Regions from separate parts of the Streptomyces sp. O3 genome, predicted to be linked through region 1. Evidence: predicted binding sites of a transcription regulator. Region 1 holds the regulator's gene; the other holds the start of a gene.

The links. The regulator HrcA, encoded in region 1, represses chaperone genes, less so after heat shock. The targets are predictions, from matches to a motif close to TTNGCACTCNGNNNNNCNGAGTGCNAA.
Region 2: the regulator HrcA is predicted to act here: its motif matches at 1,626-1,652, upstream of groES (co-chaperone GroES).

The regions. Positions count from the first base shown of each region.
Region 1 is NZ_JBTVYK010000008.1:102,231-107,819, forward strand. Features, by position in the region: gene ACX6XY_RS06725 (nitronate monooxygenase) at 1-793, opposite strand, end outside; gene dnaJ (molecular chaperone DnaJ) at 906-2,045, opposite strand; gene hrcA (heat-inducible transcriptional repressor HrcA) at 2,046-3,062, opposite strand; gene ACX6XY_RS06740 (MBL fold metallo-hydrolase) at 3,251-3,982, shown strand; gene ACX6XY_RS06745 (DUF3097 domain-containing protein) at 4,017-4,826, shown strand; gene hemW (radical SAM family heme chaperone HemW) at 4,840-5,589, opposite strand, start outside.
Region 2 is NZ_JBTVYK010000073.1:11,021-16,609, forward strand. Features, by position in the region: gene ACX6XY_RS27310 (THUMP-like domain-containing protein) at 1-496, opposite strand, end outside; gene ACX6XY_RS27315 (polysaccharide deacetylase family protein) at 587-1,561, shown strand; gene groES (co-chaperone GroES) at 1,798-2,106, shown strand; gene groL (chaperonin GroEL) at 2,229-3,854, shown strand; gene ACX6XY_RS27330 (SDR family NAD(P)-dependent oxidoreductase) at 4,000-4,773, opposite strand; gene ACX6XY_RS27335 (LysR family transcriptional regulator) at 4,847-5,589, shown strand, end outside.

The DNA of each region.
Region 1 (5,589 bases):
TGCGGACGAACAGCGGGTTGGTCAGGGCCTGTTTGTGCAGGGGGTGCGCGCCGGACTCCGGGCAGGCCAGGAACGCGGTGCCGAGCTGGGCCGCGTCGGCGCCGGCCGCCAGGGCTCCGGCGAGCTGCGCGCCGCGCATCAGGCCGCCGGTGGCGATGAGCGGCAGCTGTACGGTCTCGCGTACCTGCGCGATCAGGGAGAGCAGCCCGATACCGCCGCCGTCGGCCTCGGGGACGTCGCGGTGGGTGCCCTGGTGGCCGCCCGCCTCGATGCCCTGCACGCAGAGCGCGTCGGCGCCCGCCCACTGTGCGGCGGCCGCCTCCTCGGGTGTGGTGACCGTCACGACGGTGAACGTCCCGACCCGCGCGAAGGCGTCCAGCACGTCGCGGGTCGGGCAGCCGAAGGTGAAGGACACGACCGGTACGGGGTCCTCCAGGAGGATGGCGAGCTTGGCGTCGTAGCCGTCGTCGAGTCCGCCTTCGGCGATGTCGCCGAGCGGGGTCTCGTACCAGGTGGCCTCGCCCGCGAGCTGTTCCGCGTAGACCTCGACGGCGGCCGGGTCGGCCTGGTCGGGCTGCGGCAGGAACAGGTTGACGCCGAAGGGTCTCGCGGTGAGCCCGCGCAGCTGTTTGATCTCCTGGTACATGCCGTCGGCGGTCTTGTACCCGGCCGCGAGGAAGCCGAGGCCGCCGGCCTCGCACACCGCGCCCGCCAGCGGCGGGGCGGCGGCTCCGCCCGCCATGGGAGCCTGCACGATCGGGTACCGGCAGAGATCGGTCAGCGCGGAGGACATGCCAGCATCGTGCCACGTCCCCCACACAGCACCGAATCGAACGCTCCGCCCCTCCCCCGGCCTCGTCGAAGGCATCGCCCCCGGCCAGGAGAAACGACCGCGAACCCCGCGCCTACCGCCCGTTGAAGGCGTCCTTCAGGCGCGAGAACAGCCCCTGCTGCCCCGGCTGGAACTGGCCCGTCGGGCGTTCCTCACCGCGCAGGGCCGACAGTTCCCGCAGCAGGCGTTCCTGCTCGGCGTCGAGCTTGGTCGGGGTCAGCACCTCGACGTGGACGATGAGGTCGCCCCGGCCGCCGCCGCGCAGATGCGTGACGCCCCGCCCGTGCAGCGGGACCGACTGCCCGGACTGGGTGCCGGGCCTGATGTCGATCTCCTCCAGGCCGTCCAGGGTCTCCAGCGGCACCTTGGTGCCGAGCGCGGCGGCCGTCATCGGAATGGTCACCGTGCAGTGCAGATCGTCGCCGCGCCGCTGGAAGACCGGGTGCGGCAGCTCGTGGATCTCGACGTAGAGGTCGCCGGCGGGGCCGCCGCCGGGGCCGACCTCGCCCTCGCCCGCCAGCTGGATCCGGGTGCCGTTGTCCACACCGGCCGGGATCTTCACGGTCAGGGTGCGCCGCGAGCGCACCCGTCCGTCGCCCGCGCACTCCGGGCACGGCGTCGGCACCACCGTGCCGAAGCCCTGGCACTGGGGGCACGGCCGCGAGGTCATGACCTGGCCCAGGAAGGACCGGGTGACCTGCGACACCTCACCGCGGCCGCGGCACATGTCGCAGGTCTGCGCCGATGTGCCGGGCGCCGCGCCCTCGCCAGAGCAGGTCGAGCACACCGTCGCGGTGTCGACCTGGATGTCCTTCGTGGTGCCGAAGGCCGCCTCGTCGAGCTCGACCTCAAGGCGGATCATCGCGTCCTGGCCGCGCCGCGTGCGCGAGCGCGGGCCGCGCTGGGAGGAGGCCCCGAAGAACGCGTCCATGATGTCGGAGAAGTTGCCGAAGCCACCGGCTCCGAAGCCCGCGCCACCAGCACCGGCGCCCGCCTGCGAAAGCGGGTCCCCGCCGAGGTCGTAGACCTGCTTCTTCTGCGGGTCCGACAACACCTCGTACGCGGCGTTGATCTCCTTGAAGCGCTCCTGCGTCTTGGGATCGGGGTTGACGTCCGGGTGCAGCTCGCGCGCGAGCCTGCGGAACGCCTTCTTGATCTCATCCTGGGAAGCGTCGCGGCGCACGCCGAGTACGGCGTAGTAGTCCGTGGCCACTTACGACTCCGCCAGGATCTGTCCGACGTAACGTGCCACTGCGCGTACTGCTCCCATCGTTCCGGGGTAATCCATGCGGGTCGGTCCGACCACGCCGAGCTTGGCGACTGCCTCGCCGCCCGAACCGTAGCCGACCGACACGACGGACGTGGAGTTGAGGCCTTCATGGGCGTTCTCATGCCCGATTCGTACGGTCATGCCCGGATCCTTGGCCTCGCCGAGCAGCTTGAGGAGCACGACCTGCTCCTCAAGCGCCTCGAGCACCGGCCGGATCACGAGCGGGAAGTCGTGCCCGAAGCGGGTGAGGTTGGAGGTGCCGCCGATGACCAGGCGCTCCTCCGTCTCCTCGACCAGGGTCTCCAGCAGGGTGGAGAGCACGGTCGAGACCGTGCCGCGGTCCTCCGCCTCGAAGGACTCGGGCAGATCCTGCACCAGCTGCGGTACGTCCGTGAAGCGGCGCCCGGCGACCCGGCTGTTGAGCCGGGCCCGCAGATCGGCGAGCGAGGCCTCGCCGAACGGAGCGGGGCAGTCCACATGACGCTGCTCGACCCGGCCGGTGTCGGTGATCAGCACCAGCATCAGCCGGGCGGGCGCGAGCGCGAGCAGTTCGACATGGCGGACCGTCGAGCGGGTCAGCGAGGGGTACTGCACCACCGCGACCTGCCGGGTCAGCTGCGCGAGCAGCCGGACCGTGCGGGCCACGACGTCGTCCAGGTCCACCGCGTGATCCAGGAAGCTCTGGATGGCGCGCCGCTCGGGCGCGGTCATCGGCTTGACGTCCGCGAGCTTGTCGACGAACAGGCGGTAGCCCTTGTCCGTCGGGATCCGCCCGGCGCTGGTGTGCGGCTGGGCGATGAAGCCCTCGTCCTCCAGCGCGGCCATGTCGTTGCGTACGGTCGCGGGCGACACCCCGAGGTGGTGCCGCTCGGTGAGCGCCTTGGAGCCGACCGGCTCCTCGGTTCCGACGTAGTCCTGGACGATGGCGCGCAGCACCTCGAGCCTTCGTTCACTGAGCATCCGCGCACACCTCCAGTTGTCTTCCCCCGCGGCCCCGCCCCGGTCGCTGTCACGGCTTTCGCTTGGCACTCACCACGGGCGAGTGCCAACATTCCCGCAGCCAGTGTACGGCCGACGGGTACCGGCCAGGCAAGGGCGGTCGGGTCTGGTGCCGTGCCGCCCCGGCTGCCTGGGGTTAGCGTCTCCCCATGGGGTTGACTCAGGAAGAGCCGGGCTGGGAGCGACTGTCCGCATCGGTGGCCAGGCGGCGGCTGCCGATCTGGGACTGCACCGTCGGCCTGGTCGCGGGTGACAGGGCCGCTCTGGCGGTTGACGCGGGGTCCACGCTGCGCGAGGGCGCCGAGGTGCGCGCGCAGACCCAGCGGCTGCTGGGCGACGACCGCCGGGTCACCCACCTCGCCCTGACCCACCCGCACTTCGACCATGTGCTGGGCGCGGCGGCCTTCGCGGGCGTCGAGGTGTACGGGGCGGTCGGTCTCGACGCGGTCTTCGACCAGGGCCGGGACGACCTTCTCGCGGAGGCGGTACGGCATGGCGCGGACCGGCCCGGTGTGGCCGAGGCGGTGGACCTCCTGGTGCGCCCGCACCATCTGGTGTGCGCCGAGTGGACCCTGGACCTGGGCGGGGTGCGGGTGCTGCTGGCGAACGTCGGCCCCGGACACACCGGGCACGACCTGGCCGTGCTGGTCCAGGGCACGGACGCTCCGGAGATCGTCTTCTGCGGCGACCTGGTGGAGGAGTCGGGTCCGCCGCAGGCGGGGCGCGACGCGATGCCCACGCGGTGGCCGCACGCCCTGGACCGGCTCCTGGAGCTGGGCGGCGAGGACGCGCTGTATGTACCCGGCCATGGATCCGTGGTGGATGCGGCTTTTGTCCGCGCGCAGCGCGAGGAGCTGGCGGCCCGCTTCGGCGTGTCGTGAGCGGCGGCCCCGAGATCTTCCTATCGTCGTCCGAATGCGCAGCTACCATCCCGATCTGACCCCGCCCTGGAAGAAGCGGCAGGCCGTCCCGGAGATCCCGGCCGACCGCGACCTGGTGGTCGAGGAGGCGGCCACCGGTTTCTGCGGCGCAGTGGTCCGCTGTGAGGCGGGCACGGTCACCCTGGAGGACCGCTTCGGCAAGCACCGGGTCTTCCCGCTCGAACCGCGCGGCTTCCTGCTGGACGGCCAGGCGGTCACCCTGGTCCGTCCCTCCCCCGCCGCGCCGGCGCGCCCCGCCCGCACGGCGTCCGGCTCGGTCGCCGTGCCCGGCGCGCGGGCCCGAGTCGCCCGCGCGGGGCGGATCTATGTGGAGGGCCGCCATGACGCGGAGCTGGTGGAGCGGGTGTGGGGCGATGACCTGCGGATCGAGGGCGTCGTCGTCGAATACCTGTCGGGGGTCGACGACCTGCCCGCGATCGTCGCGGAGTTCGCCCCCGGCCCCGACGCGCGGCTCGGCGTCCTGGTCGACCACCTGGTCCCCGGCTCCAAGGAGTCCCGGATCGCGGCCGCCGTCTCGCACGAGCACGCGCTGATCGTCGGCCATCCGTACATCGACGTGTGGGAGGCCGTGAAGCCCTCGTCGGTGGGTATCGACGCATGGCCTCGGGTGCCGCGTGGGCAGGACTGGAAGGCGGGGGTGTGCGCGGCGCTGGGCTGGCCGCCGAACACGGGGGCCGCGTGGCAGCGGATCCTCTCCTCCGTCCACTCCTACAAGGACCTGGAACCCCAGCTCCTGGGCCGCGTCGAGGAACTGATCGACTTCGTCACAGCGCCGACGCCCTGAGCGGCGGCGGCGCTCAGTCGACCAGGTCCCGCACCACCGCGTCCGCGAGCAGCCGCCCCCGCAGCGTGAGGACGGCGCGCCCGGCGTCGTACGCGGAAGCCTCCAGCAGCCCGTCCGCCAGCGCCCGCCGGGACGCCGCCAGCCCCTCCGCTCGCAGCAACGTCAACGGACATCCCTCGCGGAGCCGCAGCTCCAGCAGGATCCGCTCGACCCGCCGGTCCTCGTCCGGCAGCACCTCGCGTCCGGCTCCGGGCGAGCGCCCCTCGGCCAGCGCCTGCGCGTACGCGCCCGGATGCTTGACGTTCCACCACCGCACCCCGCCCACGTGGCTGTGCGCGCCGGGCCCCGCGCCCCACCAGTCGGCCCCGCGCCAGTACAGCTCGTTGTGCAGGCAGCGCCCGGCGTCCGAGGTGGCCCAGTTGGACACCTCGTACCAGGAGAAGCCCGCCCGCGACAGCGTCTCCTCGGCGATCAGATAGCGGTCCGCGTGGACGTCGTCGTCCGTCATCGGCACCTCGCCGCGACGGATGCGGCGGGCCAGCTGGGTGCCCTCCTCGACGATCAGGGCGTACGCCGACACATGGTCGGGCCCGGCGTCGACGGCCGCGTCCAGGGACGCCCGCCAGTCGTCGTCGGACTCGCCCGGCGTGCCGTAGATCAGGTCGAGGTTGACATGCGAGAACCCGGCCGCGCGCGCCTCGGCGACGCAGGCCTCGGGCCGTCCCGGCGTGTGCGTACGGTCCAGGACCTTCAGCACGTGCTG
Region 2 (5,589 bases), on a different contig from region 1:
CGTCTGCCCGGCGCACCTCGATCAGCGCGTCCAGGCCGAGCGCCGCCGCGTTGGCGCGGGCCGCCTCGCAGGTCAGCGGGTCCCGGTCGACGGCCAGTACGGAGATCCCGGCGCGGGCCAGCGCGATCGCGTCGCCGCCGATGCCGCAGCACAGGTCCGCCACGCTCCGTACGCCCAGCGCGTGGAGGCGCTCCGCGCGGTAGGCCGCGACCGCGGTCCTGGTCGCCTGTTCGACGCCGTTCGGCGTGAAGTACATGCGGCGGGCGTCGTCAGGGCCGAACTTCGCGGCCGCCCGCTGCCGCAGCCGCGCCTGCCCGAGCGCCGCGGAGACCAGTCCGGCCGGGTGGTCGCGGCGCAGCCGGGTGGCGAGCGCCAGCTCCTGGGCCGGGTCGTGGTCGCGTAGCTCGGCGAGCAGGGCCTGGCCCTCGTCGGTGCGCAGCGCGGCGAAGGCGGCGAGTTCGGGGTCGGGTGCGGAGGCGGGGTCGCGGTCGTTCACCCGGCCATTGTCGGCCAGTCGGTGGATCGTGCGCGCCGGTCGGCGAGGCCTGTGCGCCGGAGGTCCGGTGCGCTGACAGGATCCGACGCCATGCGCACTGTGTTTGTAGGACAAAAGGGAAATAGGGGCGGGGGGTGGGGCGGGCGAGTCCGGGTGGGGCTCGTCGTCCTCACCGCGGCCGCCGTCGCGTCGGGCTGCGCCAGCGGGGAGTCGGCGAAGACCCCGGTCGAGCCCGCCCCCGGCCAGCAGCGGGCGGAGCGAGCCGAGCGGGCGGAGCGGGTCGAGCGGGTCGAGGTGGCGCGGAAGTGGGCCGAGCGGGCCAAGAAGCGGGCCGCCGGGCAGCGGGCCGCGCGGGCAGCCGCCGTCAAGCGCTGGAAGCTGGACAAGATGCCGCTGACGCCGCCGAAGCCGCCGTCGGAGAAGGCGAAGCTCACCACCCGCAGAGGGTTCGAGGTCTCCGGGCACGAGAGCGAGAAGCTGCCGCCCGTGTTCACCACGATCCCGACCAAGGACAAGGTCGTCTTCCTGACGATCGACGACGGCGCAGAGAAGGATCCCGAGCTGCTCAGGATGATGAGCGAGCTGAAGATCCCGTACACCGCGTTCCTCAGCGACTACCTGGTGAAGGAGGACTACGGGTACTTCAAGAAGATGCAGGAGCGCGGGGTGGGGCTCAACAACCACACCCTCAATCACCCCTATCTGCCCGGACTCTCCTACGCGCGGCAGAAGCGCGAGATCTGCGGCATGCAGGACGTCATCGAGAAGCGCTACGGAAAGCGGCCCGAGCTGTTCCGCCCGCCGTACGGCAACTACAACGGCGACACCCTGCGGGCCGCCAAGGCCTGCGGGATCAAGGCCGTGCCGCTGTGGAACGCCGAGGCCTTCGCGGACCGGATGGAGTGGCGCGAGTGGGACCGTGACCTGCACCCCGGCGACATCATCCTCACCCACTTCCGGGGCGAGGAGGACTGGAAGGGCAGCATGCCCGACATGATCCGCCGGATGATGAAGACGGTGACCGACAAGGGGTACGCGGTGGCCAGGCTGGAGGACTATCTCTGAGCCGCCGGGGGAGCCGCCGAGGGAGCCGCCGGGCGAGCCTCCGCGACTCGGTCGAGTGGAGTCATTGGCACTCCGCTTGACCGAGTGCTAATCACGGTCATAGTCTCAGCTCTGGCACTCACCACTGGAGAGTGCCAACAGCGACGGGCAGGTCCGGCACCCGCGACGACGGATCCACCTGGTCGCCACCCCAGAACAGTTAACCCCGTGAGATCTCCGAAGGGGGAGACCGGACCGTGACGACCACCAGCTCCAAGGTTGCCATCAAGCCGCTTGAGGACCGCATTGTGGTCCAGCCGCTCGACGCCGAGCAGACCACGGCCTCTGGCCTGGTTATTCCGGACACCGCCAAGGAGAAGCCCCAGGAGGGCGCAGTCCTGGCCGTGGGCCCCGGCCGTTTCGAGAACGGCGAGCGCCTGCCGCTCGACGTCAAGGTCGGCGACGTCGTGCTCTACAGCAAGTACGGCGGCACCGAGGTGAAGTACAGCGGCGAGGAGTACCTCGTCCTCTCGGCTCGCGACGTCCTCGCGATCATCGAGAAGTAAGTCACCTCCCCAGGGAGCCGCTGGCTCCCGACAGTTTTGTACCGCGCCCCTGGCCCCCGTGAATCCAAGAATCGCCGGGTGGACGGGGGCGCGGCTCTTTTGAGAGGACTTGAGACAGCTCCATGGCGAAGATCCTGAAGTTCGACGAGGACGCCCGTCGCGCCCTTGAGCGCGGCGTCAACAAGCTGGCCGACACGGTCAAGGTGACGATCGGCCCCAAGGGCCGCAACGTCGTCATCGACAAGAAGTTCGGCGCCCCCACCATCACCAACGACGGCGTCACCATCGCCCGTGAGGTCGAGGTCGAGGACCCGCACGAGAACCTCGGCGCCCAGCTGGTGAAGGAGGTGGCGACCAAGACCAACGACATCGCGGGCGACGGCACCACCACCGCCACCGTGCTCGCCCAGGCCCTGGTCCGCGAGGGCCTGCGCAACGTCGCCGCCGGCGCCTCCCCGGCCGCCCTGAAGAAGGGCATCGACGCCGCCGTCAAGGCCGTGTCCGACGAGCTGCTGGCCACCGCCCGCCCGATCGACTCCAAGGCCGACATCGCCGCGGTCGCCGCGCTGTCCGCCCAGGACAAGCAGATCGGCGAGCTCATCGCCGAGGCCATGGACAAGGTCGGCAAGGACGGTGTGATCACCGTCGAGGAGTCCAACACCTTCGGCGTGGAGCTCGACTTCACCGAGGGCATGGCCTTCGACAAGGGCTACCTGTCGCCGTACATGGTCACCGACCAGGAGCGTATGGAGGCCGTACTCGACGACCCGTACATCCTGATCCACCAGGGCAAGATCTCCTCGATCCAGGACCTGCTGCCGCTCCTGGAGAAGGTCATCCAGAACGGCGGCTCCAAGCCGCTGCTGATCATCGCCGAGGACGTCGAGGGCGAGGCGCTCTCCACCCTCGTCGTCAACAAGATCCGCGGCACGTTCAACGCCGTGGCCGTCAAGGCCCCCGGCTTCGGCGACCGCCGCAAGGCGATGCTCGGCGACATGGCCACCCTCACCGGCGCCACCGTCATCGCCGAAGAGGTCGGCCTCAAGCTGGACCAGGCCGGTCTCGACGTGCTGGGCACCGCCCGCCGCGTCACCATCACCAAGGACGACACCACGATCGTGGACGGCGGCGGCAACGCCGACGACGTCCAGGCCCGCGTCGCCCAGATCAAGGCCGAGATCGAGACCACGGACTCCGACTGGGACCGCGAGAAGCTCCAGGAGCGCCTCGCGAAGCTGGCCGGCGGCGTGTGCGTGATCCGCGTCGGCGCCGCCACCGAGGTGGAGCTGAAGGAGAAGAAGCACCGCCTGGAGGACGCCATCTCCGCGACCCGCGCCGCGGTCGAGGAGGGCATCGTCTCCGGTGGCGGCTCCGCCCTGGTGCACGCCGTCAAGGTGCTCGAGGGCAACCTCGGCAAGGAGGGCGACGAGGCCACCGGCGTCGCCGTCGTCCGCCGCGCCGCCGTCGAGCCGCTGCGCTGGATCGCCGAGAACGCCGGCCTTGAGGGCTACGTCATCACCTCCAAGGTCGCCGAGCTCGACAAGGGCAACGGCTACAACGCCGCGACCGACGAGTACGGCGACCTGGTCAAGGCCGGCGTCATCGACCCGGTCAAGGTCACCCGCTCCGCCCTGGAGAACGCCGCGTCGATCGCCTCGCTGCTGCTCACGACCGAGACCCTGGTCGTCGAGAAGCCCGCCGAGGAGGACGAGGCCGCCGCCGCGGGCGGTCACGGCCACGCCCACTGAGCGAGCTCGCGTGAGCTGAGTCGAGCTGAGTCGAGCTGAGCTGGATTGAGCTGAGCTTGATCGAGCTGAGCTGACGAAGGTCCGGCATCCCGTCGCGGGGTGCCGGACCTTCGCGCTGCGGGAGGCGCCGGGGCTTCGTGCCGCGCTACTTCGGGCCGTACTTGCGGCCCGTACGGGAACTGAGCCCGCCTAGCAGGGCGCGCGGCGTCACCTTCACCACGCCCATCATGGCCTTGTAGCGCGGGTCCGGGATCGACACCGACTTGCCGCGCGCCAGGTCGGTCAGCGCCGCGGCCACCAGCTTGTCGGCGTCCAGCCACATCCAGCTCGGAATGTCGTCCGTGCCCATCCCGGCCCGCTCGTGGAACTCCGTCCGCACGAATCCGGGGCACAGTGCCATCAGCCGCACCCCCGAACCCGCCAGATCCTTCGCCGCCCCCTGCGTGAACTGCACGACCCACGCCTTGGACGCGCCATACGTCCCGCGCGGCACGAAGGCCGCCACCGACGCCACGTTGACGACGCCGCCGCGCCCGCGCTCCCGCATCGCGTCCGCGGCCGCCGAGGTCAGCCGGAGCACCGCCTCGCAGTGCACCTTCAGCATCGTCAGCTCGTCGGCCATGGAGACCTCGAGATAGCGGCCCTTGTTGCCGAAGCCCGCGTTGTTGACGAGCAGGTCGACCGCGTTCCTGCGGTCGCCGAGCCGGGTCTCCACCGCCGCGATCCCGTCATCGGTCGACAGGTCGGCGGTCAGCACCTCGGCCTCGATGCCGTGCCGGTCGTGCAGCTCGGTCGCCTGCTCCTGGAGCCGTTCGGTGTCGCGGGCGACCAGCACCAGGTTGTGCCCGTCTGCGGCGAGCCGCCGCGCGAACGCGGCGCCGATCCCTGCGGTCGATCCGGTAATCAGAGCCGTAGTCATGGCCCCAGGTTAGTGGGGCAAAGCCGCGCGGCTGTATGCGCTGCGCTCTCCAAGCGTCGCTTATGCTCGAAAGATGATCGAGGCCCGTCATCTCCGTGTGCTGCGTGCCGTCGCCGCCACCGGATCCTTCTCCGCCGCCGCTCGCGAACTGGGCTGCACCCAGCCCGCCGTGAGCCAGCAGATGAAGGCCCTCGAACAGTCGGCGGGGACGCCGCTGCTGATCCGTACGGGCCGCGAGATGCGCCTCACGCAGGCCGGTGAGGCCCTGGTGCGGCACGCCGCCGGCATCCTCGCCGGGCTGACCGCGGCCGAGGAGGAGGTCGCCGCCATCGCGGGGCTGCGCGCGGGACGGGTACGGCTGGTCTCCTTCCCCAGCGGCAGCTCGACCCTGGTCCCCACCGCGCTGGCCGCGCTGCGCGCCGCGCATCCGGGGACGCGGGTGTCCCTGGTGGAGGCCGAGCCGCCGCGCTCGGTGGAGATGCTGCGCGAGGGCGACTGCGATGTCGCGCTCGCCTTTCGGTACCAGGGCGCCAGCGCCGCCGACGACTGGAGCGACCTGGTGGTGCGGCCGCTGCTCGCCGACCGCCTGGTCGGGCTCGTCCCCGAGGGGCACCGGCTGGCGGGCGCGGCGGCGCTCGCCATCGGGGACCTCGCCGACGAGCCGTGGATCGCGGGCTGCCCGCGTTGCCGCAAGCAGCTGGTCGAGGTCTGCGAAGGCGCGGGCTTCGTCCCGCGCATCGACTTCGCGACCGACGACTACCCGGCGGTGATCGGCCTGGTCGGCGCCGGGCTCGGCGTCGCGGTGCTGCCGGAGCT